Regions from separate parts of the Kribbella sp. NPDC003557 genome, predicted to be linked through region 1. Evidence: riboswitches for the same ligand, from Rfam matches in the RefSeq annotation. Region 1 holds a riboswitch; the other holds the start of a gene.

The links. Region 1 has a riboswitch for cobalamin ahead of ABZW60_RS07690 (ABC transporter substrate-binding protein). Riboswitches for the same ligand answer to the same signal wherever they lie in the genome.
Region 2: linked by a shared signal. The riboswitch ahead of ABZW60_RS32485 (ribonucleoside-diphosphate reductase subunit alpha) and the one ahead of ABZW60_RS07690 (ABC transporter substrate-binding protein) in region 1 are both predicted to bind cobalamin.

Annotation. Positions count from the first base shown of each region.
Region 1 is NZ_JBEXMY010000002.1:360,433-375,324, forward strand. Features, by position in the region: gene ABZW60_RS07670 (methyltransferase) at 1-620, opposite strand, end outside; gene ABZW60_RS07675 (PLP-dependent aminotransferase family protein) at 649-2,181, shown strand; gene ABZW60_RS07680 (iron chelate uptake ABC transporter family permease subunit) at 2,159-3,121, opposite strand; gene ABZW60_RS07685 (iron ABC transporter permease) at 3,118-4,080, opposite strand; gene ABZW60_RS07690 (ABC transporter substrate-binding protein) at 4,077-5,093, opposite strand; cobalamin riboswitch at 5,120-5,304, opposite strand; gene ABZW60_RS07695 (hypothetical protein) at 5,335-6,306, opposite strand; gene ABZW60_RS07700 (MFS transporter) at 6,320-7,606, opposite strand; gene ABZW60_RS07705 (sterol carrier family protein) at 7,681-8,049, opposite strand; gene ABZW60_RS07710 (hypothetical protein) at 8,139-8,768, shown strand; gene ABZW60_RS07715 (alpha/beta hydrolase) at 8,930-10,468, opposite strand; gene ricT (regulatory iron-sulfur-containing complex subunit RicT) at 10,465-11,637, opposite strand; gene ABZW60_RS07725 (DUF4190 domain-containing protein) at 12,824-14,131, opposite strand; gene ABZW60_RS07730 (DUF4190 domain-containing protein) at 14,376-14,892, opposite strand, start outside.
Region 2 is NZ_JBEXMY010000008.1:203,332-218,223, reverse strand. Features, by position in the region: gene ABZW60_RS32550 (sugar ABC transporter substrate-binding protein) at 1-1,120, opposite strand, end outside; tRNA gene ABZW60_RS32545 (tRNA-Glu) at 1,260-1,335, opposite strand; tRNA gene ABZW60_RS32540 (tRNA-Gln) at 1,414-1,485, opposite strand; gene ABZW60_RS32535 (type II CAAX endopeptidase family protein) at 1,604-2,521, opposite strand; gene gltX (glutamate--tRNA ligase) at 2,518-4,029, opposite strand; gene ABZW60_RS32525 (fumarylacetoacetate hydrolase family protein) at 4,022-4,810, opposite strand; gene ABZW60_RS32520 (GNAT family N-acetyltransferase) at 4,852-5,334, shown strand; gene ABZW60_RS32515 (3-methyladenine DNA glycosylase) at 5,331-6,182, shown strand; gene ABZW60_RS32510 (hypothetical protein) at 6,192-6,386, shown strand; gene ABZW60_RS32505 (class I SAM-dependent methyltransferase) at 6,373-6,999, opposite strand; gene ABZW60_RS32500 (class I SAM-dependent methyltransferase) at 6,996-7,817, opposite strand; gene ABZW60_RS32495 (Fic family protein) at 7,906-9,180, shown strand; gene ABZW60_RS32490 (DinB family protein) at 9,241-9,822, shown strand; cobalamin riboswitch at 9,883-10,051, shown strand; gene ABZW60_RS32485 (ribonucleoside-diphosphate reductase subunit alpha) at 10,183-13,002, shown strand; gene ABZW60_RS32480 (ribonucleotide-diphosphate reductase subunit beta) at 12,963-14,051, shown strand; gene ABZW60_RS32475 (alpha/beta hydrolase) at 14,135-14,892, opposite strand, start outside.

The sequences.
Region 1 (14,892 bases):
AGGTGCGGGAGCGTCTGGTCGGCGTACACGGTGCGCGGCCCGACCTGGACGTCGTCGTACCCGGCCTGTTCGAGCAGCGGCTGCAGCCGACGGCCGATGAGGGAGTCGCCACCCGCCGCGGCCTGGAGGTCGACGAGGCAGTCGATGACGGCCTGGGCGCGCGGGCTGCGCGGGTGAAAGAAGGCGGACTGGTGGTCGCCCTCGATCACGGTGATGGTGCCGCCGGGATTCAGCAGGCCGCGAAGCCGGACCAGGGCGGCGGCAGGGTCGGCGAGGTGCTCGAGGACGAAGCAGACGAAGACGTGGTCGAACTTCTCGCCGCGCAGGTCGTGCAGATCCGCGTGCCGCCACTCGACGGTCGCGCCGGGCGCGTGCTCGGCGACCCGGGCCTTGGCCTGGGCGAGCGACGCCTCGGAGATGTCGATCGAGACCAGGTCGATGCCAGGGCTGCGCGTCACGAGCTGCACGGTCTGCGCGCCAACACCGCAGCCGGCCTCGAGGACGCGGCTGCCCGGCGGATAGCTGGTGCCACCGTGCAGCAGGTCGGCGAGCGTGCCGGCCTGGTCGGTCAGCCGGCGCGTCTCCGCCGGGGTGTAGCCGTGGACGTAGTCGGTTCCCATAACTCCACGGTCGCGCCACAATGGTCCTGTGACCAGGTCCAATCCGGCAGTAAGTGGCAGGTCCAAAGGCGGAGCGGACTTCCTCCAGCTCGACCCGGGCGAAGCGCCGCCCGGCGGTCTCGCGGACTGGCTCACCGACCGTCTCCGGACCGCGATCTCCACTGGCCACCTGCCGGTCGGGACCCGCCTCCCGGCGACCCGCACCCTCGCGACCGACTTGGGCATCTCCCGCGGCGTGGTGACCGAGACCTACCAGCGCCTCACCGAGGACGGCCACGTCGCCGGCCGCGGCCGCTCCGGGACGGTCGTCGTCGCCGCGCCCAGCGTGGACCGCTCGACAGTACGTACTCGTCTACGTACACGCGCCCGCCCGCCTGCCGTGCCGCGCGCAGAGGCCTCGGCAGCCGACACCTCCTGTCCTCCTGCACCGAACCTGCGCGACGCCGGGCTCGCCATCTTCGACAACCTGCGGGAGGCGCCGTCGCGGATCGACCTGACGCCAGGTGTTCCCGACCTGGCCGCGTTCCCGCGCAGCGCCTGGCTCCGGGCGGAGCGAGCAGTGCTGGCCGACCTCGCCTCGACGGAGTTCGGGTACGGCGACCCGGCCGGGACGCCGACGTTGCGGCGGGCGGTCGCCGCGTGGCTGGCGCAGTACCGCGGGATCGCGGCGGACCCGGAGGACCTGATCGTCGTGGCCGGCGTCGCGCAGGCGATCGGCCTCGTGGCGCAACTCCTCGAACAGCACGATGTCGACGCGATCGCGGTCGAGGACCCGGGCTCGCTCGGTTCCCGGCAGCACCTGCAGAACTGGGGCATGCGGACCCCGCCGATCCCGGTCGACGACCGCGGGCTGCGGGTCGATGTACTGCGGGAGTCCGGCGCGCGGGTGGTGATGGCGACACCGGCGCACCACTTCCCGACCGGCGTCGTCCTGGACGGCGAGCGCCGGCGGGAGCTGATCCAGTGGGCGACCGACGGCGGACTGATCATCGAGGACGACTACGACGCCGAGCACCGGTACGACCGTCCGCCGGTTCCGGCGCTCCACGCGATGCTGCCCGACCACGTGATCTACACCGGCAGCGTCTCCAAGCTCCTCGCCCCGGCGCTACGGATCGGGTGGATGCTCGCGCCCCCGCGGTACAAGGACGAACTGATCGCCCGCAAGCGGATGGCGGACCTCGGCAACGCGAGCCTGCCGCAGCTCACCCTCGCGCAGCTGATGGAGTCCGGCGAGCTCGAACGCCAGCTCCGCTTCCTCCGCCGCCGGCACCGCGTCCGCCGCGACGCGATGGTCACGGCCATCCGCGACCATTTGCCTACCGCAACCATTCACGGCGCGGCCGCCGGCCTGCATCTCACCATCACCTTCGAGACCGGCGACGACACCGCCCTGGCCGCGGCCGCCCTGGAAGCCGGCGTCAAGACCCACCCGCTGTCATGGCACTGCCAACTCCCGCACGCCCCCGGGCTCGTCCTCGGGTATGCGGCCCGCACCCCCACCGAGATCACCGAAGCCGTCGCCACGATCGCGAAGGTCAGATCCGCCGCGCGCGAGTGAGCAGAAACAGCAGGTACGGCGCTCCGAGGAACGCCGTCACCAGCCCGACCGGCAGAGCGACCGGAGCGACGACCGTCCTGGCGATCAGGTCGGACGCGACCACGAGCAACGCGCCGATCGCCGCCGGCACGAGCAGTCCGGGCTGCGGGACCAGGCGGCGGGCCAGTTGTGGCGCTACCAGCGCGACGAAACCGATCGGCCCGGCGGCCGCGGTCGCCAGCGCCGCCAGCCCGACGGCGAGCGCGATCAACACCCCGCGAGCCAGCTCGACCCGTCCGCCCAGCGCCCGCGCCAGGTCGTCACCGAGCTCCAGCAACCGCAATGATCGCGTGCAGGCGACCGCCGCCGGCAACCCGACCACGACCGTCGCTGCGACCAGGACGACGTGCGTCCACGACCGGCCGGCCAGGCTCCCAGCGAGCCACATCGACGCGCTCTTCGCCGTGTAGATGTCCGCCAGCGTGAGCAGGTACGCCGTGAGCGAGCCGATGATCGCGGTCACGCCGATCCCTACCAGCACCAGCCGATGCCCGGAAACCCCGTTGCGATAAGCCAGCACGTAGACAGCGAGTGCTGACAGCAACGATCCGGTCAGCGCCCCGAGCGCGATCCAGGCGCTGCCGAGCACGGTGATCATCAGGACGGCGGCCAGCGCGGCGCCGGCGTTGATCCCGATCAGGTCCGGGCTGACCAGCGGGTTCCGCGCGAGGCGCTGGAAGATCGCGCCGGACACCGCGAACGCCGTACCGACGCCGATGCCGACCAGCACGCGGGGCAGCCGGTTGCCGACCACCACGTCGTACGTGATCAGCGTGCCGTGCCCGGACAGGGCCCGGAGGACCTCGGCGAGCGGCAACGCGTAGTCGCCTTGGGTGAGCGCGAAGGCTCCGATCGCCGCCGTGAGCAGCCACGCGAGCGTCGAGACCACCAGGCCTCTCACAGCGCGGCCAGTCGCCGGCGACGGACCAGGGCGATGAACAGCGGCGCACCGATCAGCGCGGTGACGATCCCGACCTGCAGCTCCGCCGGCCGTACGACGATCCGCCCGAGGACGTCGGCCAGCAGCAGGACGATCGGCGCGATCACCATCGACCAGGGCAGCAGGCGGCGGTAGTCCTGCCCGGCCAGGCGGCGCGCGACGTGGGGTACGGCGAGGCCGATGAATCCGATCGGCCCGGCGATCGCGGTCGCCGTACCGGCCAGGATCACGACGGCGAAGCCGGCCAGCACGCGGACCAGGTACATCCGGGTGCCCAACGCCAGCGCCAGGTCGTCGCCGAGCGCGAGCTGGTTGAGGGACCGCCCGAGGACCAGCGCCAGGACGGCGCCGACGGCAACGAACGGCACGGCCTGCGCGACGATCGAACCGCTAGCCAGGGACAGGGAGCCGACCACCCAGAAGCGGTACTCGTTCAGCGTCGAGAGGTCCATCAGCGTCGCCGCCGAGGTGACCGAACCGAGCAACGCGGAAATCGCCGCTCCGGCCAGCGCGAGCTTCACCGGGCCTACGCCGCCGATCAGGTACACGACGACGGTCGCCACCAGGGCTCCGCCCATCGCGAACCACACGTAGCCGGTCAGGCTGTGCACCCCCAGCAGCCCGATCGCACCGACCACGGCCACCGCGGCGCCCGCGTTCACGCCGAGGATGCCCGGATCGGCGAGCGGGTTCCGGGTGACGCCCTGCATCAATCCGCCGGACAACCCGAGTGCGGCCCCGACGAGCAGACCGGCCGCGGTCCGGGGCACTCGCAGATAGCGCACGACTCTGTCGGTGTCGCTGCCGCTGAAGTCCACCAGCGCTCGGTACACGTCCCCCGGCCCGATCCACTGGTTGCCGACGCACAAGGACAGTACGACGACCGCGGCGAGCAGTAGGCAGACCGCGAGCCGCCTCACTTGACCAGGTCGGGATGCAGGATGCGGGCCAGGTTCTCCGTGGTGGAGGCGCCCCGGATCCCGGCAGAGTGGTTGGCGAACAGCCACGGGACGACGTGCTTGCCACGCACCGCTTTGAGATTCGCGAACGCCGGATTGCCGAGGATCTTGGCCACGTCCGGCTGCGACGCGGCCGGAGTCAGCGAGGCGTCACAGCACCCGCTGATCAGCACATAGTCCGGGTCCCGCTTGATGAACTCCTCGACGCTGATCTTCACGTTCCGCTTGGCGGTCAGGTCGGCGAACGCGTTGACGCCGCCCGCCTGCCGGATCAGCACGGTCCCGAAGTCTGGTCCGCCCGAGACCGTGAGGCCGCCGCCCTCCAGTCCGGGCCGGACGATCGCGACCGTCGGCCGCGGCGCGTCCTGCACCGCGGTCGCGACCGCGGCGATCCGGCGCTGCTGGTCGGCGATCACCTGCTCGGCGCGGTCCTCGACGCCGAACAGCCGGCCGAGGTCGCGCAGGTCGGCGTACACGTTGTCCATCGAGACCGTCGACGGGTCGATCGCCTCGTCACCCTTGCCGTCGGCGGTCGGGCAGAGCGGGCTGAAGATCCAGGTCCGGATGCCGAGGTCGGCGAGGCTCTTGCGGCTGCCGAAGCTCGAGTCGCTGCCGGCCGCGCTGAACACGTCGTTGAACCCGGACAGCACGAAGTCCGGGTTGAGGCTGAGCAGTTGCTCGCGGCTCGGCAGGTTCTTGTAGTACTTGGCCTTCGCCTGCGCCGCGGCGTACTCGGGCAGCACCTCCGCGTCCAGGTACGCCGTCCCGACCAGGCGGTCCGAGATCCCCAGCGCATGCGCCATCTCGATCGCCGGCTGGTACGCCGCGAAGACGCGTTGCGGCGGACCGTCGACGGTGACGTCGATGCCGCAGTTCTTGGCGGTGGTGGCCCCGGAGCTCTCGGCGGCCGACGGCGCGCAGCCGGCCAGCAGGCTCAACGACAGGGCAATGGCAAGCAAACGTACGACGGCCATGGGCGGACCGCTCCTCCAGCACCTCGTGGACGGGTCAGTGCCGTGGCCGGTCTCCTGGCTGACGGGTACCGCTTCCGCAGGTCAAACCTTCCCAGCCGCATGCGGCCAGTGGTCTCCACGAGGGAACGACCGACGGACATCCCGATCACAGTGGCGAGGGCCGCGCCGGTTCCGCACCGGCTTCCCGAACACCACGGCGCGGTCACCTTAACACCCGCGACCGGGTCGCAGGTAGCACGCCTCAGCGCGTGTAGACCGGGGACATCGCGAGCGCGAACTGGGTCATCAGGTCCGGGTTGATCCTGCGGGCCGGGAGCGGGACCAGGTCGACGATCTTGTCGTCGCCGACGCGGATCGTCGTCCGGCCGGTGGCGGTGTCGACGTACGCCTCGTCGCCGAGCGGGATCGACTGCGAGGTCGGCGCCTTGCGGAGAGGCGCCATCAGCGCCTTGGCGTCCGGCTCCCGGCGGAGCGAGGTGGACAGCACGCTCGTCGGCGCGATCCAGCCGCAGACCAGGTCGCCGACGAGGGTCTCCGAGTCACGCCGGGCCACCGGGGCTGCGCTCAGCACCTTCTCCGCCGCCGACGAGCCGCGGTCGCAGTCGGAGCGCGTGATCAGCCGCTCGGGCTCAGGCAAACCGGGAGCCTGGCGGACGACCTCCTGGCCGACGGCGACGTACTTCGCGAGCGTGGCCTTCGGGCCGGAGAGCTTGTACAGCTTCCCGTCCAGCAGGAACACCAGGAATGTGCTCGTCCCGTAGCCGCCGTCGCCGACGGTCGCCGGCAGAGCGGGCTCGCGCGGGTTGGCGGCGTACGCCTTCTGGGTCGCCGTCAGCGTCGCCTTCGTGGCCGGGAGCACCGAGACGCCGACCCGCAGCACCGGTCCGTCCGGGACAGTGCTGAGGATGAACTGACAGACGTCGTACGTCGGGATGTCGAACTCGGCCGGCGGGTTCCTGGGCTGGATGTTCGCGGCCGGCACCGCGAGCGTGGTCTGCACCAGCGTCGGGTCCATCCGGGTGCACAAGGTATCCGCGACCTTGGACGTCTCGGACGGCGTCGTGGAGGGCGTCTCCGAGGGTGTCTCCGACGGTGGCGCGCTCGTCGACACCAGCGGCGGGACGCTCGGCGCGGTCTCCGACCCCGGGCCGCTGCAGCCTGCGAGCACCACGGTGGCCAGTGCGGAGACGGTCACTACCCGGCGGATGCGCATGATGGCAAGAACTCTAGCCCGCGGCCCGGAGCTCCCTTTCGCGGACCGCGTGTTCGTCGGTCCGGGAGTCGTACCGCCAGAACTCGCGCAGCCAGACCGACGTCGCGACCACGCCGGCCACGCACATCACGCCGCCGCTGACGATCGCGGTCCGGACCGTGGTGAGGTCGGCGACGAGCCCGGAGCGGGCCTGGCCGCCGAGCGGGCCGAGCGAGTAGCCGAGCATCTCGATCCCGGCCAGCCGCCCACGCATCTCGTCCGGGATCGTCTGGTTCCAGATCACCGACCGGAACAGCACCGAGACCATGTCGCACGCGCCGGCCAGGGCGAAGAACCCGATCGCGAACCAGATGTTCGGCGCCAGCCCGGCGATCCCGACCGCGGCGCCCCAGCCCATCGTGGCCAGCACCACCGCCCGCCCTTGGTGATGCACGTGTTTGGCCCAGCCGCTGGTCAGGCTGGCGCACATCGCCCCGATCGCCTCGGCGCTGTACAGCAGGCCGAGCAGGCGCGGTTCCTTCAGGACGTCCGTCGCGAACGCCGGGAACAGCACGATCGGCATCGCCAGGAACATCCCGACCATGTCGACCAGGTACGTCGCCAGCAGGTCCTTGCGGCGGAACGCGTACACGATCCCCCCGCCGATCGCGCGCAGGCTGGGCGCGGTTGAGTGCTCGGCCGCGCGGTACGAGCCGAGGCGCGCGTAGAGCAGCGTCGCGAAGACGATGCCGGCCAGCTCGACCGAGAACGCCCAGGTCACGCCCACAGACCCGACCAGGACGCCACCCAGGGCCGGACCGGCGAGCTGCCCCACCTGCGAGGTCAGTGAGCTGAGCGCGACCGCGGCCGGGATCTCCTCGTGCTTGACCACCCGCGGCAGGAGCGCCTCCCTGCTCGGCCGCTGCAGCGACGAGGCGACCGCGTTCAGCGCGCCGCAGACGTAGATCAGCCAGACCTGCGGGTTCGGGAGCAGCGTGTTCGCGACCATCAGCGCGGAGATCACGACCTGCGCGAGACCGGTGCCGACGAGCAGTTTGCGGCGCTCCACGTGATCGGCCAGCGCACCGCCGTACAGGCCGAAGACGACCAGCGGGACGATCGTCACCAGGCCCATCGCGCCGACGGCGAAGTTCGAGCCGGTGAGTTGGTACAGCTGGTACGGCAGGGCGACGTACCCGACCATGCCGCCGAGGAAGAACACCGACCCCGCCACCAGCAGGATGCGGAAATCGCGGGAACCACGCCACGGAGTCAGATCGACACGCAACCGGGCCAGCCGCGTGCGGAGACTTGCTGCCACCGGCCCATACTGACAGTTCCGACCGACCTGGACGAACCTGTTTCATCCAGCGGCGGTAGTGGTTGCCCAGGGCGTCAATGCCCGATCAGCGGGAGCAGCGCCGACAGGTCGGTACGTTCGCCGCTGGCGCGGAGTTTGCCGGTCATCCGGGCGTCGGGCCAGGCGATCCGGCCGAGCGCGACGTCGATCCACAACTCCGGGGGCATCTCGATCACCGCGCCCGGTGTCCCGCGGGTGTGTCGCGGGCCCTCGATGCACTGCACCGCGCCGTACGGCGGGACGCGCACCTCGACCGCGTGGCCCGGCGCCTTCGCGACCAGACGTTTCAGCAGTTCCTTCACGAGCAGTTTCAGGTCGGCGCGTTCCGCCGTACCGTCGAGGTAGCGCTGCAAGGCCTGCCGGAACAGGGGGTCGGACAGGGGATCGGACAGGGGGTCGGACATCTCCACGACGTGCCAGCGTACGCGGCAGTTTGCGGAGACGCCCCTCTCGTCAGGGATAATCGGGCCGGAGAGAGGGAAGCGAGGTCGGGATGCTCACGCCCAGGCACCAGGCGCTGCTGATGACGCTGGCGGGAATGACCGTCGGCGTAGCAGTGTTCGGAACGGTCGTCGCCGTGAACGGTGGAAACCCGTTCACCGCCCACGACACGCCCGTGGGGCTCGTGAGTCCGACACCCTCCAGCACGCCCAGCCGCGGCGACGGCCTCCAGGCCGACGGACTGCAGTATGTCGTGCAGAACTTCGGCACCGGCGACGACCCGGTGTCCGCCGAGGTCCCGGCCGGCTGGAAGAGCGCCCAGGGCGGCACCCGGCCGAAATTCCTCGACTCGACCGGTGTCTGGCAGCTCCGGTTCGACACCCGGGGCAGCCAGCAGTCGCCGGAGCAGCTCGTTGCGAACCGTGAGCGCAGCATCGACGAGCCCGGCCTGAAGGTGCTCAGCCGCGACGGCGGCACACTGATCTACACCTACACCGACAAGAGCCGCGGCCCCCGGATGGGTCTGTCGCGCTGGATCTCGCTCGACAACGGCAAGACCTCAGCCGTCGAGATCACCGTCGGCGGCCGCCCGCAGGACGAGGCCGGCCTGCGCGCCGTGCTCCAGCACGCGACCGAAACCATCAAGCTCCCGGTGTCCGACGGCGACGACCGGCCCAACTAGGGCGTGTCTCCCGGTCCCACGCCGTCGCGAGCAGGTGCTCGGCGGAGTGCCTCGGCGACCTGGAGCGGAGGGGTCGATGTGGTTTCATCGTTCCCTTCGCTCCAGGTCGGCGAGGTGCCCGCCGAGTGCCGCGCAGTAGGCGGGGGACCGGGAGACACGCCCTAGCACTTGATGTCGGCGGCCGGGGTGTTGCCCTGCACGAGGTAGCTCTCGACGACGTTCTTCACGCAGGCGTTGCCTGACAGGTACGCCGTATGACCGTCGCCGTCGCGGGTGACCAGAATGCCGCTCTCGAGCTGGTGCGCCAGTCCGACCGCCCACTCGTACGGCGTGGCCGGGTCACGCGTCGTCCCGAGGACCATGATCGGCTTCGCGCCGGCTGCCTTGATCTGGTGCGGTTTGTCGGTCGGCTTCACCGGCCAGTTGATGCAGGACACCGACGACCAGGCCAGGAACTCGCCGAACCGCGGCGATGCCGCCTTGAACTCCGGCACCTCCGCCTGCAACTGCGCGATCGACGTGGCATCCGGCCGGTCCGAGCAGTTGACCGCGATCTGCACCTCGTTCGAGTTGTCGGCGTACCCGGACGGCTTGCGGTCGGTGTACTCGTCAGCGAGCGCGAGCAGCCGGGCACCGTTCCCGGCCAGACCGTCGGCGACGGCGTCCTCGAGCCGCGGCCAGAAGTCCTTCAGGTACAGCGGGTAGACCATGCCGAGGATGACCAGCGCCTGCGTGACCTGGCGCTGCCCGTCGCCGGGAAGCGGGTTCGCGTCGCTGGCCTTGATCAGCTGATCGACCTTCGCCAGCACCTCGTTCTTGCTGCTGCCGAGCTTGCAGGAGCGCTGCGCGCAGTCCTCGGCGAAGGCGTCCAGCGCCTTGTCGAAGCCCTTCGCCTGCGCCATCCCCATCTGCGCGGACGTGATTGCCGGGTCGACGGCGCCGTCCAGCACCATCCGGCCGACGTTCTTCGGGAACAGCTCGGCGTACGTCGCGCCGAGGTACGTGCCGTACGACATGCCCAGGTAGTACAGCTGGGGATCGCCGACGATGCCGCGCAGTACGTCGATGTCGCGGGCCGCGTCCTTCGTGTTCACATGCGGGAGCAGCTGACCGGAGCGCTGCTGGCACCCGGCCGCGAAGGCCTTGGCCTGCTCGTCCAGGTCGGCGACCTCGGCGGCGTTGTCCGGGCTGCCGTCCGCGGCGATCATCGCGTCCAGCTGGGCGGTGTCCAGGCACCGCACCGGCGTGGACTCGCCGACACCGCGCGGGTCCCAGCCGATGATGTCGAACTTGCGCAGCAACGACGAGCCGAACAGCATCGGCACCTGCGCCGCGAACTCCTGCCCGGAGGCGCCGGGACCGCCCGGGTTGATGAACAGCGTGCCGAGCCGCCCGCCGCGATCCCGCGCCAGCACCTTCCGGGCCCGCAGCTCGATCGTCTGGCCGGTGGGCTTGGTGTAGTCCAGCGGGACCTCGATGGTCGCGCACTGCTGGTTCGAACCGCAGCGCTCCCAGTCCGGCTTCTGCTGGTAGAACTTGTCCAGCCCCGCCGGGATCGGCCCCACCGGCCCGCTGGGCGGGTTGCTGCCGACGCCAGGCGCCGTACCGTCGCCGGCGTCCTGCGCCCGGCTCGCTACACCGCATCCGCTCGCGAGCACCGCAAGAGTTGCCACCAGTACGGTCGACCTGCGGAATCTCACTGCGCGGATTCTCCCTCGTCGTCGTGATGCAGGCGGCGCCGCCGGCGTGGCTTGCGCACCCGCCGCTCGGCCCGGGTCTCGGTGCGCTGGTCGTCTTCTGGCGTATCGGGCGTTGCCGGCGTGTCGGGCGTTGCCGGCGTTGCTCGCGTTTCGGGCGTTGCTGGTGTTTCCCGGGGCTCTCGCGTTTCCGGGGTTTCCGGCGTTGTCCTGGTTTCCGCCGGTTTCCGGGTTTCCGCCGGTTTCCGGGTTTCCGCCGGTTTCCGGGTTTCCGCCGGTTTCCGGGCTTCCGGAGTTTCCGGCGTTTCCGGCGTTTCCGGTACGACGGGCGCTGCGTCCGGGGTCGTCGTACCGGACGCCTCGTACTGCTGCCGCGGCGAGCAGACGTCCGCCCGGCTGCACGCGCACCGCCGGCCCGACGCCGCGAGCCGCACCACCACGGTGTCGCTCGGCACGTTGTGCCCGACCACCACTCCATCACCCGCAGGGGTCTCCACCGCGGACCCGACCGCCGGCGCCTTCGCGTTGAACTCCTGGTAGAGCGGGTGCTCGTACTTCAAGCAGCACATCAGCCGCCCGCACGCCCCGGAGATCTTCAACGGATTCAGCGGCAGATCCTGATCCTTCGCCATCCGCACACTGACCGGCTCGAAGTCCTTCAGGAACGTCGCACAACACAGATCCCGCCCGCACGGCCCGATCCCACCCTGCAGCCGCGCCTCGTCGCGCGCACCGACCTGCCTGAGCTCGATCCGCGCCCGCAACGCGCGAGCCAGATCCCGCACCAGCTCACGGAAATCCACCCGGTGCGGCGCGGAGAAGTACACGATCACCAACTGGTCCACGTCCGGCCGCCGGTCGACGAAGTCGATCCCGACCACCTTCATCGGCAACCCGTGCTCCCGGATCGTCCGCTTGGCGATCACCCGCGCATCCGCCCGCCGCTGCCGGTTCTGCTCGTCCCGGTCCAGATCCGCGTCCGTCGCGATCCCCGCACACAACGGCAACCCGCCGACGTCCTCGGTCACGTACTGCGGAGCCCACACACACTCCGCAACCTCAGGCCCGTCGTCGGTAGGCACCAGCACCTTGTCCCCCACCCGGGGCCGAAAGTCACCCGGATCAAGGTAGTAAAGCCGCCCGTACCGCTCGAACGACACCGCCATCACCATACCCACGCCGTCAGAGTACTTCCCGCAGTAACCCCCCGCCCGCCCCACAGGCCCACCCCGCGTGCCCGACAGCCAACCCCCGCGTGCTCCGCAGGCGCTAACCTCGTCGCTCCGCTCCTCACCGCGCCCACTCTGCGCGCTCCCACCCACCCCCCGCTAGCGCGGTTCTTTCTGTTTCCGGCTCCCGCCGGGGTAGTTGCGGCTGGCGCCGCGGGTTTCCGGCTGCCGCCGGGGTTCTGCGGCTCACGCCGCGGGCTTCGGCTCCCGCCGGGGTATTGCGGCTGACGCCGCGGGCTTCCGGCTGCCGCCGGGGTTCTGCGGCTCACGCCGCGGGCTTCGGCTCCCGCCGGGGTAGTTGCGGCTGACGCCGCAGGTTCCGGCTCCCGACGGGGTAGTTGCGGCTGGCGCCGCAGGTTCCGGCTCCCGCCGGGTAGTTCCGGCTGACGCCGCGGGTTTCCGGCTGGCGCCGGGTAGTTCCGGCAGACGCCGCTGGTTCCCGGCTGGCGCCGTGAGTTTGCGGCTGACGCCGCGATTTGCTGGCGCCGCCTGCTGGTTGCGAGCTGCCGCTCGCGCTCGACTACCCGAGCCGGCGCTCGTCGCAGCCGACGGCACTGACGGGGTGCAGCCGTCCAAGCAGGCGGCGCGCCACGCAGGTGGTGGCTTCGCCGCCTGGCTGCCCCACTGCGCGCTTGCGCCAGGCACACGCAAGCACTTGGGCTGCCACCCGGAGGATCATGTCCGGCTCGCGCCTGGTGCCCCGCTACTGCCGGAGTCGTGACTGATTCGTCGGCCGGTGGCGGCGAGCTGCTGACGTCGACACGTCGGCGCTCGAACCAGCTCCCACCAGCGCGGTCCACGGGCCTGAGCGCGGGGCCCTGGCAGTCACCCTCAAGCGCCAGCTCGCAACCAGCTGCGGAAGCAGCAACCCGGCGGCGCCAGCCGCAACAAGCGGGCGGCAGCCGGCACCTCCGCGGCGCCAGCCGCAACAAGCCGGCGCCAGCCGGAAACCCGCGGCGGTAGCCGCAACTCCCGGCGCCAGCTGGAACCAGAAAGAACCGCGCTAAGCGGGGGGGTGGGTGGGAGCGCGCGGAGTGGGCGCGGTGAGGAGCGGAGCGACGAGGTAAGCGCCTGCGGAGCACGCGGGGGGCTTTCTCCACATGCGCGAGGCTGTCTACACGTACGGCTGCTAGCGGTGGCTGTCTTTGACGGTCTTCGTGAGGGGTTCGTCGTTGGGGCCGTAGGCGGCGCAGACGACTAGGCGGTCTTCGTCGTTCCAGAGTTTCTCGGTGGGGGTCCAGTAGTACGGCTCGAGTTCGGAGGTCGACGGGGGCTTGCCGACGTACTTCGTGAACAGCGGGGTGCACGCGCGGTCCGCCGCCTCTTCGATGGCGTTGTCGCCGGGCCAGGGGCCGTCGGGGAGGGTGGCGTTGCCGATGATTTCGCCGTCGTGGGCGGCGATGCAGGGCTGGCGGACAACCTCGTCCTCGGTTTTGCCCGCATCGTCGAAGCATTCACCGACGGCCAGGTCGTCGACTGTGACGATCGGGCCGTTCGAGTACGACGACACCGGGTCCGGCGCGCCGTAGTCGTCGTCGGACGACGAGCCGAACGCGATCACCAGGCCGAACAGCAGCACGTATCCGATCGTCACCAGCGATCCGATCACCAGACCGGCGATCGCCATGCCCTTGCCTTCTTGCCCGCGGCGCTTGATCTGTACCAGCGCCGCGATGCCGAGGCCGATCGCCACTGGCGCGGCCAGTCCGACCACGAGCCCGCCGAGCGCGGTGACGAGCGAGGCGGTCGCCAGCGCGTTCGTCCCGCCCGAGCCGCTGTACCCGTAGCCGCCGTAGCCATAGCCGTATCCGTACGGCCCCGGAGACTGCCCGTACGCCGACGGATACTGCCCCGGCCCGTACCCGGCCCCATAAGCCGGCCCCTGCTGCCCGTACCCAGCCGCCCCACCCGAAGCCTGCCCGTACTGCCCAGCCCCAGCCGACCCAGCCCCGTACTGCCCGTAGCCGCTCTGCCCGGCCCCGGTCTGTCCATAGCTCGTCTGCCCGGCCCCGGTTTGCCCGTAGCTGGTCTGCCCCGCTCCGGCCTGGCCGTACGACTGCCTGTCCTGCGCCTGCCCGTACGAGGCTTGCCCGTACGACGTCTGCGCGTACGACGACTGCCCGCCGCCCGTCTGGCCGTACCCAGCCGGCCCGAGCCCGGTCTGCCCGTACGCCTGCGCTTGGCCGTAAGCCGTCTGCCCGTGGGTGGTCTGCCCGTGGGTGGTCTGCTCGCCACCTACCTGGCCGTGCCCGGTCTGCCCCGCCCCGGCCTGCCCGTACGCCTGCGATTGCCCGTACGGCGACTGGCCGTAAGCGGTCTCCCTGCCACTCGTCCCGAACTCGGTCTGCCCGTACGGCGACGCGGGCTGCCCCGGCGACGCCCACGGTGACCCGCCCTCTCCACCAGCGGCACCAGCACCCCAAGCAGAACCCGACAACCCGCCAGCCCCGGCAGAACCTGCGGCACCCACAGTCCCGCCAGCGCCCTCAGCACCGAGTTCGCCCGACGCCTGGGCAGCATCCGACGCGCGGCCGGCACCGCCATCACTTGACGCCTCGTCCGCCCGCCCGTATGTGGGAAACACCCGGGTCGGGTCGTGTGGTCGGTCCTGTGGCCGTTCCGGCTCTTCGCCGTACGGTGGTTGAGTCACGCTGCTACCCCCACTGATACCGCGGCGGGCATCACCGCTGTGATCCGCGCATCGTACCCGTGAGGTGGGTCCCGGGCATCCCGACCAGGCACAGGACGTTGCCGCCAGCAACAGCACGATCTTCCAGCACCACGTAGTACATGTCCAGCTCGGACTGTTCGTACGGCTTCCCCACGAATTCCAGGTACGCGCCCGCGCACTGTTGCGTGGCGACCGTCCCGGTTTGCGTGCTGGACAGCCCGACGAGCGCGGCCTGGACCTTCGCGTACGCCTCGCCGGTATGTGGCGCGGCGCAGTCCGCGATCCGTACCAGCCGGAGCGTCTCGGCTTCCAGGTCGGCGTCGAAGCACCGGCCGACCTCCACCTGCGAGATGGACACGGTCCGGCCGATCCCGCGGCGGTGCTCGCCGATCAGGTTGAGCGCGACCGCGACGCCGATCGCGATCACCCAGCACAGCGAAACCACCAGCGCGCCGTACGCGAGCCGCTTCCCGCGCCCGCCCGCGCGCTTGATCCGGCGCAGCGCGACACCGGCCAGCACGACCGCG
Region 2 (14,892 bases), on a different contig from region 1:
TCTTCGCACCGGAGAACGTGTCCATCTGCGGTGTGTACTGCTTCTGGGCCTCGAGGTTCGCCGGGATGATCGTGGTCGTACTCGTGGTGGCCAGGTTGCCGGCCGGGTCCAGCGTGGCGAACTCGACGAACTTGCGCGCCATCCCCTGCTGCTTCGACGCCGGGTTGACGCCGAGCGACCAGGAACCGGTCGGGGTGACCGGCTTGCCGCCCTGGAAGTACGGCAGCGGGGCGACGCCCCAGTCGATCTTCGAGCTGCCGAAGATCTTCAGGTCCCACGGCCCGCCGACGAAGAAGGCGACGTCACCCGCGGCGAACACCGGTCCGGTCTGGAACCCGCCGATGCCGCGCGGCGACAGTCCGCTCGCGAACGTGGCGCCGTACCACTGCATGGCCTTCTTCCAGCCGTCGGTCTCGACCGCCGGGGTGAGGGCGTCGTCGCCCTCGATCCCGGATCCGCCGCCGAGGGACTCGGCCAGCGGCTGCAGCTGGTAGTACGCCTCGGGCTGCTCCAAGAACAGGCCGTACTTCGTGCCGCCCGCCTGCATCGCCTTGCGGCCGGCGGCCTCGACCTGCTCCCAGGTCCAGCGCTGCTGCGGGTCCGCGGTCGGCGGGGTCACCTTCGCCTTGGCGAGCGCGGTCCTGTTGTAGAAGAGGAACTGCGTCGAGTTCCACATCGGCAACGACCAGAGCTTGTCGCGGAAGTGGTTGGTCTTGTACGCCGTGGCGCTGAACTTGGTCTTCACCTGGTCGTCGAGGTCGCTCAGATCGGTGAGGAAGCCCTTGGCGGCCAGCTGCGAGACGCGCGGCTCGTCGACGGTGTAGACGTCGATCCCGGCGTCCTTCGCGCTCAGCCGCTGCTGCATGGTCGCGTTGAACTGGTCGAACGGGATCTGGGTGTAGGTCACCTTGATCCCGGGGTTCTTCGCCTCGAAGGCCTTGATCACGGGCTGGTAGGTCTCGGCGTTGTCGGTCCCGGTGAACGTGATCGTCCCGGTCGCCGGACCGGGGTCGGCCGTCGCGCCGGTGCCGGCCGGGCCGTCGGACGAACCGCCGCAACCGGCGAGCAGCAGGGCCGCGGCAACCGCCGCGGCCGGAAGAGCGAAGAGGTTCCGCCGCACAGCGATCCCCTTTCGGGTCCAGGAGAGGTCTAAGCGCTTAGACTCTAAGCGCTTAGACCTGGGAGTGTCCAGCAGTTGCCGGCGACGGGGTCCGGGAACGACGAAGGCCCCCGTCCGGGAGGACGGGGGCCTTCTACTCTGGTAGCCCCGACGGGATTCGAACCCGCGCTACCGCCTTGAGAGGGCGGCGTGCTAGGCCGCTACACAACGGGGCCAGAGGTGTGTCGTCCGGGCTTTGCGGCCCGGGCAACGAGGTTGAACTCTACCGATTTTCATCGGTGCGGTCCAATCCGCTGGGGTACTAGGACTCGAACCTAGACTAACTGAACCAGAATCAGACGGGCTGCCAATTACCCCATACCCCAAAGGCATTTCACTGAGTCGAGGAGTTCGTTTCCGCCCTCATCAACCCGGCTCGGAGAGCTTACCCGAGGCAGGGACCCGACAGCAAAACGGGCCCCCTCCGGCGCGTTGTCACTCCCGTCACACCTGTCGCGGACCGCCCACCGACAGGGCACTCAACGGCAGCTCGGAGCGGTTCTCGAGTTTCATCCGCCCGCTCATCCACAGCGCGATCGCGCCGAACGCCGCGAACTTCAGCACGTCGATCGTGACCAGCGGCCAGGGCGCGTCCTTCACCCCGAGGCTCGCCCCGACGGTGTCGGTGAACGCCGCGAACACGAACGTCACCACGTTGTTCGCCGCATGCGACGCGATGCCGGCCTCCAGGCCGCCGGTGCGGACGACGAGCAGGCCGGCGACCAGACCGAAGGCGAGGCGGTCCACGAACAGCGCCGGGCTCTGCCACGGCCAGATCCCGTGCGCGGCGGTGAACAGCAGCCCGGTGACGAGCACGGCCACCACCCAGCTCCGGGCGTACGCCCCGACGGCCTGCAGCAGATACCCGCGGAAGTAGTACTCCTCCCCCGCGGCCTGGATCGGCGAGGTCAGCAGTGTGACCGCGATGACCGCGATCGCGTCCGGCGCCATGCCGCCGCCGTGGCGTTCGCCGGTGGCCAGCGGCACGTTCCCCAGCTCGATGACCGCGAACGAGATCAGCTCGAGGACGACCGCGACGACGGCGAACCAGGCCAGCGGCCGCCACCGGATCCGGCCGACCACCGACGCCAGCAGGCCCGGCGTCTGCTTGTTCAGCCCGCGGGCGACGTACACCGACAGCGGGATCAGCGGGATCAGCGTCAGATTCGTGGCCAGCAACCCGAACCAGGACAGTGTCCCGGGCGGGTCCTCGCGGATCGCCATCTGCACGCCCAGGATGACGATGCCCGAGATCATCCAGCCGACGAGGATCGTGAAGGCGCCCAGCACGACGTACGAGCGCGGGGTGACGTCGTTCTTGAGCAGCCGCTGGTACGGCGTCAGGCCGGTCTTCTCGTTCATGACGTCGTACGGCGGGCGCGCTCGAGGCGGTGCAGGGACTTCTCCCGGCCGAGCAGCTCCAGCGACTCGAACAGCGGCGGCGAGATCCGGCGGCCGGAGATCGCCACCCGGACCGGGCCGAACGCGTTCTTCGGCTTGAGCCCGAGCCCGTCGATCAGCGACGCCCGCAGCGCCGCCTCGATCGCCTCGGTGGTCCAGTCCGCCACCTCGGACAGGGCCTTCACCGACGCGTCCAGGACGGCGTCCGCGTCGCCGCTCAGCACCTTCGCGGCCGCGTCCGGGTCGAGCCTGAACGCGTCCTCGTCGACGAACAGGAACCCGAGCATCTCGTCGGACTCCGACAGCGTGGCCATCCGCTCCTGCACGAGCGGTACGGCGGCCCGCAGCACGGCGAGCTGATCCTCGGACGGCTCCGCCGGCAGCACCCCGGCCGCGGCCAGGAACGGGATCATCCGCCGCGCGAACTCGTCCTGCGGGAGCAGCCGCATGTGGGCGGCGTTGATCGCCTCGCACTTCTTCGGGTCGAAGCGGGCCGCGTTCGAGTTCACCTTGCGGATGTCGAACGCCTCGACCATCTCCGCCATCGTGAACACGTCGCGGTCCTCGGCGATCGACCAGCCGAGCAGCGCCAGGTAGTTCAGCAGGCCCTCGGGCAGGAATCCGCGGTCGACGTACTCCGTCAGGCCGGATCCCTTGTCCCGCTTGGACAGCCGCTTGTTGCCCTCGCCCATCACGAACGGCAGGTGACCGAAGCGGGGCGTGCGGCCGCTGCCGACACCGATGTCCGCGAGCGCCTCGTACAGCGCGATCTGGCGCGGCGTGGACGGCAGCAGGTCCTCGCCGCGCAGCACGTGGGTGATCTCCATCAGCGCGTCGTCGACCGGGTTCACCAACGGGTAGAGCGGGTAGCCGTTCGCCCGGACCAGGACGTAGTCGCCGAGGTTCTCCGGGAGGAACGTGATCTCGCCGCGGACCAGGTCGTCGAACACGATCGGGTGGTCCGGCATCCGCAGCCGCACCACGGGACGGCGGCCTTCGTCGACGTACGCCTGCACGCGCTCGGGTGTGAGGTCGCGGCAGTGGCCGTCGTACCCGCTGTGCTGGCCGGCCGTGCGAGCCGCCTCCCGGCGCTGGTCGAGCTCCTCCTGCGAGCAGTAGCAGTGGTACGCCCTGCCCGCGGCCATCAGCTTCGCGACGACGTCGGCGTACAGCTCCATCCGCTCGGACTGCAGGTACGGGCCGAAGTCACCGCCGGCCTCGGGGCCCTCGTCCCAGGTCAGGCCGAGCCAGCGCAGCGCGTCGTAGGTGTAGCGGTAGCCCTCCTCGGTGTTCCGGGAGGTGTCGGTGTCCTCGATCCGGAGCACCAGCTTGCCGCCGAAGTGCCGGGCGAACGCCCAGTTGAACAGTGCGCTGCGGATGTTGCCGACGGTCAGCAGCCCCGTCGGCGACGGTGGGAACCGGACCCGCACCTCGTGCGGCTCGAGGTCGCCAAGCACGGCGTCAGTCACGCACGATCACCTTGTTCGTCAGGGTTCCGATACCTTCGACGCTGACCGAGACCTCGTCGCCCGGCAGCATCGGGCCGACGCCCGCCGGCGTCCCGGTGAGCACGACGTCACCGGGCAGCAGCGTGGTGAACGAGGTGATGTAGGCCAGCACCTCGGGGATGTCGAAGATGAACTGCGACGTCCGCCCGTCCTGCTTGGGCTCGCCGTTCAGCTCGGTGCTGACCCGCACGTCGGACGCGTCGAACTCGGTGCTGATCCACGGGCCGAGCGGGCAGAACGTGTCGAACCCCTTGGCCCGGGCCCACTGCCCGTCGCTCTTCTGCAGGTCACGCGCGGTCACGTCGTTCGCGATCGTGTAGCCGAAGATCACCTCGTTGACCCGCTCCTTGGGCAGGTCCCGGCAGATCCGGCCGATCACGATCGCCAGCTCGCCCTCGAAATGCAGGTCGTTGGTCTGCTCCGGATAGACGATGCCGTCCCGCGGGCCGATCACGCTGGTGTTCGGCTTCAGGAAGATCAGCGGCTCCTTCGGCACGTCGTTGCCGAGCTCCTCGGCGTGCGCCGCGTAGTTGCGGCCGACGCAGACCACCTTGCTGCGCGGGATCACCGGCGCCAGCAGGCGGACGTCCGCGAGCTGCAGCTTCTCCCCGGTGAACTGCGCCGACCGGTAGAGCGGGTCCGAGTCGAGAACGTTGACGGTGCCGACGAGCCCTTCGGGGTCGTCGGTCTCGACGACGCCGTACTTCGGCTCGTCGTCCACGGAGAATCTGGCGATACGCACGGGCCGAGCCTACCGTCGCCCCAGGATGAGACAGTTATCCGGTGACTGTGGAGATCCGCCAGGCCGTTCCCTCGGAGTACGACGCCGTCGGCGACCTGACCGTGGAGGCGTATTCACACGACGGCTTCGTCCGCGGTGAGTACGCGATGACGCTGCGTGCCGCCGCGGACCGCGCCGCGAAGGCGGAGCTGTGGGTCGCCGTGGACGCCTCCGGCCTGCTGGGCACCGTGACCTACTGTCCTGTCGGCTCGGTCTACCGCGAGATCGGCCTCGACGACGAAGGCGAGTTCCGCATGCTCGGCGTCGCCGGCCGCGCCCGCGGGCTGGGGATCGGTACGGCGCTGACACAGCGTTGCGTCGAGCGCGCCCGCGAGTTCGGCCACCGGCGGATCGTGATGAGCAGCGCCACCTACATGACGGCCGCCCACCGGATCTACGAGCACCTGGGCTTCACCCGCCTTCCGGAGCGTGACTGGGCCCCCATCCCGGGCGTCGATCTGTACGCCTTCGCCCTGGACCTATGACCGTCACGCTGGAGTTTGCCGAGTGGTCGTCGTACGCCGAGGACCACGCCCGCCGGGTCGACGCCTCGCTGGCGGGCCATCTCGCCCGGCGGAAGCGCCGCGAAGCCCATCCCGTCGAGGACTTCCTCTTCACCTATTACCCGACCCGTCCGAACCAGCTCAGGGTGTGGCATCCGGGCCCGGGCGTCCGTCTGGAAGACGCCGCGTCGTACGGCGATCGTCGCGGCTACCGGCTGGTCGACGGGGCCGCGACGCTGGATCCCGCCGAGATCGAACGCCGCGCGGACAGCATCGCCTGGATCCGCAAGCTGCTCGCGTCGACGCTCGACCGCCAGGCCCAGTTCGGCTGTTTCGGCCTGCACGAGTGGGCGATGGTCTACCGCACTCCCGACGTACGGCACGCTTCCTGGCCGCTGCGGCTAGGTGCCGAGGGCACCGATCAGGTCGTCGAGTCGCACAAGATCGGCTGCTCGCACTTCGACGCGTTCCGGTTCTTCACCGACTCCGCGCGTCCGCTGAACACCCTGCAGCCCACGCGTGAGTCGCAGCCGGCACTGGAGCAGGGCGGCTGCCTGCACGCGAACATGGACCTCTACAAGTGGGCGAGCAAGCTGATGCCGTTCACGCCGAGCGCGTTGGTGCTGTCGTGCTTCGAGCTGGCCCGCGACATCCGCACGCTGGACATGCGCGCCTCGCCGTACGACCTGCAGCCGCTCGGCTACTCCCCCGTGCGGATCGAGACGCCTGACGGCAAGGCGGAGTACACCGCCGCCCAGCGCTCCTTCGCCGATCGTGCCCGCCCGCTCCGCCGCCAACTCGTCGACCTCTGCGACGACCTGCTCGGCTAACCTCCCTGCATGGGAAAGATCGTCGCCATCGCGTTCGCCGTACTGCTCATCGCGATCGGCGGCGTCTGGACGTTCCAGGGTCTCGGCTACCTCAAGGGCAGCTCGATGACCGGCAGCACCCTCTGGGCCACCGTCGGCCCGATCGTCGCCGCGTTCGGCGTCTCCTTGCTCTACGTGGCGCTCCGCGGCCCTAGGAAGCGCTGACCCGGAGCACGGCCCATTGGTAGTGCATGGCGCCGCCGTCGTTCCAGGTTGTCCACTGCTCCAGATCGCCATGTCGGCCGAGGACCTCCTGCATGTCCTCGTCGCTGCGGATGCTGAAGAAGCGGCCGGGGCCGTAGCCCTTGCCGTCGTCCCACACGTGCTCGCCGCTGCTGATGTCGCCCCAGAGGCCGATGGCCAGCGGTGCGCCCGGGCGGAGCACCCGGACGATCTCGCGCAGAGCTTGATCGAGGTCCTGGTCCGCCACGTGCAGCAAGGTGCTCATGGTCCAGCCGGCGTCGAACGACGCGTCGCCGAACGGCAGGTCGAGGACCGACGCGGCCTCCGCGTGCAGGCCGAGCGCGCGGCAGGCCTCGACGCTCGCCGGGGACAGGTCGACGCCGGTGTAGGTGAAGCCGGCCGCCGCGATCGCCTCGCCGTCGCGGCCGGGGCCGCAGCCGACCTCCAGGACGGTGTCGCGGCCTTCTGCGCGGAGCTGGTCGAGGTACGCCGTACGTCGTTCGACTCGCGGCTCCGGCAGGTCCCGGCCGACGCGGGCGTGGATCTCGCCGCTGTAGTAGGTGATCAGGTCCTGCTCACGGTCCGCGCGGCTCATCGGATCGCCTTCAGCGCGAAGAACAGCGGGATGCGCGGCGCATCGTCCGGCAGGCGCCACCAGCCGTCCGGGGTTTGCCGCATCGCTGCCCAGCGAGGCCACGGCAGCACCTCGGACTCGCGTAGGCCGGTGATCCGGAAGCCGGCACCGGCGAGCGTGGTGACGATCTCGCCGAGGCCGTGGCGCCATTCGTAGCTGGTCTGGCGGCCTGGCACCTCGTCACCGGTATACGTGACGGTGGAGTCGTGCGCGATCGGGCCGCGCCCCTCCAGGTAGTCGGCGCGGAGGACCAGTTCGTCGGACTCGCCCGGGAGGGAGACCTCGCGGAGCGAGTTGAGCAGCGGGTGGAACTCGACGATGTAGAGGACGCCGCCAGGCTTCAGCAACTCACGGACGACCTCGGCCCACTGCTGCAGGTCCGGCAGGTAGCAGAGCGCACCCTTGCCGGTGTAGACCACGTCGAACCGCCGGCCGCCGACCGCGCGCACAGCGTCGTACACGTCGGCGTGCAGGTAGTCGACCTCGACGCCTGCCTCGGTCGCGATCTCCCGGGCTGCCTCGAGCGACTTCTCCGACAGGTCCAGTCCGCTGGTGCGCGCGCCCCGGCGGGCGAACTCGATCGTCTCGGTGCCCAGATGGCACTGCAGATGCAGGACGTCACGACCGTCGAGCGGGCCGAGATCCGCCCACTCGTAGTCCGCGAACCAGAAATCCGCGGGCCGGTCGTAGAAGTCGCTGGCCGCATGCAGCGGCGCGCGAGCGTTCCAGTCGGCTTCGTTGGCGGCCACCATCCGCTGCGTCTGCGCATCCAGGGTCACACCGAGCAGTGTGCCGAATTCCGGGGTTCAGGCGGGTGATTTATCCACAGCCCTTGTTCAAGGTTTGTGGATAAGCTTGAATAAGACCATGGCACGGGTCGAGTTGCACCGCTGGCCCGGGCACCCCGACGGGTTCACCCGGGCGGAGCGCCTGGGCGGTTCGTACGAGCTGTACTTCCCGGACGCGCTGGTCGGGCGCGAGTTCGACCTGAGTGACGACGTCCTGGCACTGCTCGAGGACGCCGCCGGTGACCTGGCCCGGCTCGACGCGACCGCCGCCGTGCTGACCAACAGCGAGGCGCTGGCGCGGTTGCTGCTGCGCGCCGAGGCGGTCGGGTCGTCCCACATCGAAGGCCTCGTGGTCGGCGCGCGCCGGCTGCTGAAGGCCGACGTGCTGCGGGACCGCGTGCACGACGTGACCGCCGAGGAGGTCCTCGGCGCGGTCGACGCGATGACCTGGGTGACCGAGTCCGTCCAGGCCGGCGACAAGCTCGAGGTCGACCACCTGCTCGAGGCGCATCGCCGGCTGATGGCGCAGTCGCCGAACCCGGAGTACGGCGGCGAGATCCGCTACCTGCAGAACTGGATCGGCGGCCGCTCCCCCGCCGAGGCGTACTACGTGCCGCCGCCGGCCCAGCTGATCCCGGACCTGCTCGCGGACCTGATGACGTTCGTCCGCGAGTCCCCGCTGCCGGTGCTGGCCAAGACCGCGATCGCCCACGCGCAGTTCGAGACGATCCACCCGTTCGCCGACGGCAACGGCCGGACCGGCCGCGCACTGATCCACCTGATCCTGCGCGCCGACGGCCTGGTCACGCGCACCGTGCCGCCCGTCTCGCTCGCACTTGCCACGCACGCCGCGCAGTACGTCGACACCCTGACCGCCTTCCGGTACGTCGGACGCGCGACGACCGCGAAGGCCCGCGCGGCCGCGAACCCGTGGTTGCGGATGTTCGCGACCGCCTGCACGCACGCGACCGCCGAGGCCGCTCGCTTCGAGCAGACCGCCGCCGATCTGAAGGCTGCGTGGCGGGAGCGCGCGGCTCCGGTGCGGGCCGGCTCGGCGGCCGAGTTGCTGATCGAGGCGTTGCCGGCCGCGCCGGTCCTGACGCTCGCAGCCGCGGCCCAGCTCATCGACCGCTCCCAGCAGGCGGCCAACCAGGGCCTGGCCCGGCTGGTCGAGACGGGCATCCTGCGTGAGATCACGGACGGGCGCCGCAACCGCGTCTACGAGGCACCGGAACTGATCGACGCCTTCACACTGCTGGAGCGCCGGTTCGCGAGTCCGGCCGCGGACACGCGGATCGAGGCGCCTAGCAGACCGGTTCCGTCGAGGCCAGGACCGACACACAAGGAGGTTTGACTTTCCGGGCGCGATCGAGCAAGAATTCGAACATATGTTCGACCGTACAGGGGAGTTGTGATGCCGGAGGCGTTCGACTGGGACATCCTGCACCGGCCGTCGGCGATGGCCATGGTCCGCGGACAGCTCGGCTTCAGCTGGATGGTGCTGTCCGGCCGCCTCGCCCAACTGACCGACGAGCAGTACTTCTGGCGTCCGAGCAGTGAGGCGCTCACCGTCGTCCGGCGGCATTACACCGGGCAGTTCCGGCCGCTCGGCTCCGGCGAGTGGGTGGCACAGTGGCCCAACGAGCCGGACCATCGCGGGCCGCGGACGATCGCCTGGCTGATCGCGCACCTGACCGAGATGTTCTTCGAGCGCTGGGAGTGGACGTTCGGCGGGAGTCAGCAGGGGCGCGACGACATCACCCTGCACGGCAACGCCCGCGACGCGGTGGCCTGGCTGACGTACTGGGTCGAGGCCTGGCAGGACGCGATCGCCGGCCTGGACGAGGACGAGGCGATGACCATCGGCCTGAGCCAGGCGAACGAACTGGACGCGTCCGAGCCGTTCGGGCACGTCGTCCTGCGGCTGAACCGTGAGCTGATCCACCACGGCTCGGAGATCATGACACTGCAGGACCTCTACGCGGTCGCGGCGTGAGGACCACAAGATGTGCGACACACGGCGTGGCGCTACCCCAAGATGTAGGCCGATCCACCTAGCATCACTACTGCTGGTGGTTCGGGGCGAGCAGCACCACAAGATGTTGAGCGTCCCGAGGCAACAGGGGAATCCGGTGCAACTCCGGAGCTGCCCCGCAACGGTGAGCGGACACGCTGTCGCACGGTGCCCGCGAGTCCGGATACCTGCCACCGGCGCGTGCACCGCCGGTGCACGCGGTCCGAGACCTCGCGGGTGGGTCGCCGGACGTGACGGCAGTGTCCCGGCCGGTGCTGCCGGTCCCGTCGTGCGTCCGCTCGCGTGGTCCCGGGTCTCCGAACTCTTCTGGAGCGCACACCTGTGACCATTGCTTCCTCATCCTCTGCGGCCACCGCAGAGCTTCGGACGGAGCTCACCGTCATCCGCCGGGACGGCAGCAGCACGCCGTTCGACGCCACCAAGATCTCCGTCGCCATGACCAAGGCCTTCCTCGCCGTCGAGGGCTCCGAGGCCGCCGCCACGCACCGGGTCCGCGACCTGGTGACCGACCTGACCGGCCGGGTCGTCACCGCCCTGACCAGCCGCGGCGCCAGCGCCCGCAGCGTGCAGGTCGAAGACATCCAGGACCAGGTCGAGCTGGCGCTGATGCGCGCCGGTGAGCACCAGGTCGCCCGCGCCTACGTCCTCTATCGCGAGGAGCGGACCAAGGCCCGCACTCCCGCCGACGCCGCCGGCGTCACTACGAAGCCGCCGCTGACCGTGCGCGCGGCCGACGGCAGCCGGTCCCCGCTCGACGTCGACCGGCTCCGCGTGATCGTCGCCGAGGCGGCCGCCGGACTCGACGCCGTCGACCCCGAACAGATCCTCGACGAGACCCTCGGCGCCTGCTACGACGGCATCGCGGAGCACGAGGTCGAGCTCGCCCTCGTGATGGCCGCCCGGTCGTACGTCGAGACCGAGCCGCAGTACAGCTTTGCCGCCTCGCGCCTGCTGCTGGACCAGATCCGCCGCGAGGCACTCGGCCGCGTCCACGGCGAGCCACGCCGGGCCAGCCAGGCCGACATGACCGACGCCTATGTCGACTACTTCCCGCGGTACATCCAGGTCGGCATCGACGCCGGCCAACTGGACCCCGAGCTCGGCCGCTTCGACCTCGGCCGGCTCGCGGCGGCGATCAAGCCCGAGGCCGATCTGAACTTCACCTTCCTCAGCCTGCAGACCCTCTACGACCGCTACCTGCTCCACCTCGGCAAGGTGCGGTACGAGTTGCCGCAGGCGTTCTTCCTCCGGGTCGCGATGGGCATGGCGCTGCGCGAGGACGACCGCGAGGCACGGGCGATCGAGTTCTACGAACTGCTCAGCTCGTTCCGCTTCATGTCGTCGACACCGACCCTGTTCAACTCCGGCACCACGCGGCCGCAGCTGTCGTCCTGCTTCCTCACCACCGTCGACGACGACCTGTCCGGCATCTTCACCGGCATCCGCAACAACGCCCTCCTCGCCAAGTACTCCGGCGGCCTCGGCAACGACTGGACCCCCGTCCGCGGCATCGGCGCCCACATCCGAGGCACCAACGGCGAGTCCCAAGGCGTCGTCCCCTTCCTGAAGGTAGCCAACGACACGGCAGTTGCCGTCAACCAAGGCGGACGACGCAAGGGCGCGGTGTGTGCGTATCTGGAGACGTGGCATATCGACGTCGAGGAGTTTCTCGACCTGCGGAAGAACACCGGGGACGAGCGGCGGCGGACGCATGACATGAATACGGCCAACTGGGTGCCGGATCTGTTCATGCAGCGGGTCGAGGCCGGTGGTGAGTGGACGTTGTTCTCTCCGGACGAGGTTCCGGACCTGCACGATCTGTACGGTTCGGCGTTCGCGACGGCCTACGTGCGGTACGAGGAGGCTGCGGACCGCGGCGAGATCCGGGTGTTCAAGCGGGTCAAGGCCGTCGACCTGTGGCGGCGGATGCTGACCGTGCTGTTCGAGACCGGGCACCCGTGGATCACCTTCAAGGACGCCTGCAACCTGCGCTCGCCGCAGCAGCACGACGGTGTCGTCCACTCGTCGAACCTGTGCACCGAGATCACCCTCAACACCACCGTCGACGAGACCGCGGTCTGCAACCTCGGCTCGGTCAACCTGGTCGCGCATCTCACCGAGGAAGGTCTTGACGCGGACCTGCTCCGGGACACCGTGAAGACCGCGGTGCGGATGCTCGACAACGTCATCGACGTGAACTTCTACACCACCCCGGAGTCGGAGCGGGCGAACCAGCGGCACCGCCCGGTCGGCCTCGGCCTGATGGGGTTCGCCGACGCGTTGTTCGCCCTGCGCATCCCGTATGCGTCGGACGCGGCGGTCGAGTTCGCGGACCGCTCGATGGAGCAGATCAGCTACTACGCGATCGAGGCCTCGAGTGAGCTGGCGGCCGAGCGCGGCCGGTACTCGTCGTACGACGGATCGCTGTGGAGCCTCGGGATCCTGCCGATCGACTCGCTGGACCTGTTGCACACCGCGCGCGACGGTGACGTGATCATCGACCGCGGCACCGAGCTCGACTGGGACGGTCTGCGCGCGAAGGTCCTCCGCGACGGGATGCGGAACTCGAACGTCCTGGCGATCGCGCCGACCGCCACGATCTCGAACATCTGCGGCGTGAGCCAGTCGATCGAGCCGACGTACAGCAACCTGTTCGTGAAGTCGAACATGTCCGGCGAGTTCACCGTCGCGAACCCGTTCCTGGTCGCCGACCTGAAGGCCCGCGGGCTGTGGGACCAGGTGATGGTGTCGGACCTGAAGTACCACGACGGCGTGCTCGCCCGGATCGAGCGGATCCCGGCGGACCTGCGCGAGTTGTACGCGACGGCCTTCGAGATCGATCCGCACTGGCTGGTGAAGGCGGCGTCGCGGCGGCAGAAGTGGATCGACCAGGCCCAGTCGCTGAACCTCTATATGGCGCAGCCCTCGGGCCGCGCGCTCGACGAGCTTTACCGGTCAGCTTGGCGCTATGGACTCAAGACGACTTATTACCTGCGTTCCCAGTCAGCGACCCACGTCGAGAAGTCCACGCTGCAAGGCACCGACGGCCGCCTCAACGCCGTACCTGTTTCTGTTGCTGTTCCCGAGCCCACCGGAGCGGTCTGCTCCCTCGACGACCCGGACTGCGAGGCCTGCCAGTGACCACCGGACTGCACGAGATCTCGATCGGAGCGGCCCGCGTCGAGGTCGCCGACAAGGCGATGATCAACGCCCGCGCGGACGTCAACCAGCTGCTGCCGCTGAAGTACACGTGGGCCTGGGAGAAGTACCTCGCGGCCTGCAACAACCACTGGATGCCGACCGAGGTGTCGATGCAGGCCGACATCTCGCTGTGGAAGTCGCGCGACGGCCTGACCGACGACGAGCGGCTGATGCTCAAGCGCAACCTGGGGTTCTTCGCCACCGCGGAGTCCCTGGTCGCGAACAACATCGTGCTCGCGGTCTACCGCCAGCTCAGCAACCCCGAGTGCCGGCAGTACCTGCTCCGCCAGGCGTTCGAGGAGGCCGTGCACACGCACACCTTCCAGTACATCTGCACGTCGCTCGGGCTCGACGAGGGCGAGCTGTTCAACATGTACCGCGAGGTCCCGTCGATCTCCGACAAGGACGCGTGGGCGCTCAAGTACACCCAGCATCTGGAGGATCCGGACTTCCGCACCGGCACACCCGAGGCGGACACCGCGTTCCTGCGGGACCTGATCGCGTTCTACGTGGTCTTCGAGGGGATGTGGTTCTACACCGGGTTCGCGCAGATCCTGTCGCTCGGCCGGCGGAACAAGATGGTCGGCATCGCGGAGCAGTACCAGTACATCCTGCGCGACGAGTCGATCCACCTGAACTTCGGCATCGACTGCATCAACCAGATCAAACAGGAGAACCCGCACCTGTGGACGACCGCGTTCCAGGCCGAGGTCCGGCAGATGCTGACCGAGGCGTGCGAGCTGGAGGTCGCCTACGGCCGGGCCACGATGCCGAACGGCATGCTCGGCCTGACCGCGGACCTCTGCGAGCAGTACATGCACTTCGTCACGGACCGCAGAGCGGAACAAATCGGTCTCGAACCGATCTTCGGTGAAACGCGGAACCCCTTCGGATGGATGTCAGAGGTGATGGACCTGAAGAAGGAGAAGAACTTCTTCGAGACCCGCGTCATCGAGTACCAGTCCGCCGGCGGACTCAGCTGGGACTGACACCCGGAGACCGACACAGACCGGAAGGCCCGCGGCGCAACTCGCCGCCCCGCGGGCCTTCCACCTCACGCGCGGTATCGCGGTCAGGCGGCGTGTTTGTGGACGAAGTCGAGCGCGGTGCGGGCGACTTCCTCCCAGCCGTTGTCGATCACCAGCGAATGGCCACGGCCCGGGAGCTCGACGAACTCGGTGGTGCCGGCGTTCTTCTTGTGCTGCCGGTACGCCGCGTAGGTCATCGCGCGCGGCACCGTGTGGTCCTTCTCCCCCGAGATCAGCAGGATCGGTCCACGGTTCGCCGCCTTGAAGTCGACCTTGGTCTCGCTGAACGGGTTCAGGTTGGCCACCGCCGCCTGGAAGATCGGTACGCCGGACGCCGCCACGTGGAACTCGTCGTACAACTGCCGGGCCTCCTCCTCGCCGAGGTTGTTCGCCCAGCCGTAGGTGAACTCCTCGAACGTCAGCGTCACCGAGCGCCGCGCGTTCGCCGGATTCCCCAGCACCGGCGAACCCGCCTTCAGCGCGGACGGCGGCAACGGCAGCACCCCGCGCCCCGGGGCCGGATCGATGGCGACCGTGACGGCCGACGCGCCCTGGCCGGCGATCTTCTGCGCGATCAGCCCACCGAACGAATGCCCCACGACGGCAGGCCGGCGATCCAGCCGGCCGATCGCGTCCAGGTAGTGATCGGTGACCGCCTGCACCATCTTGTGCGCGAACACCTCTGGGTGCTCGCGGGCCTCGGCCACCGTCTCCGGATCGTCCGGCCAGCCCGGCGCGACCGTGGTGTAGCCGTTCTCCTCGAACAGCCGGCGCCAGCGGTCCCAGCTGCTGGACAGCAGCC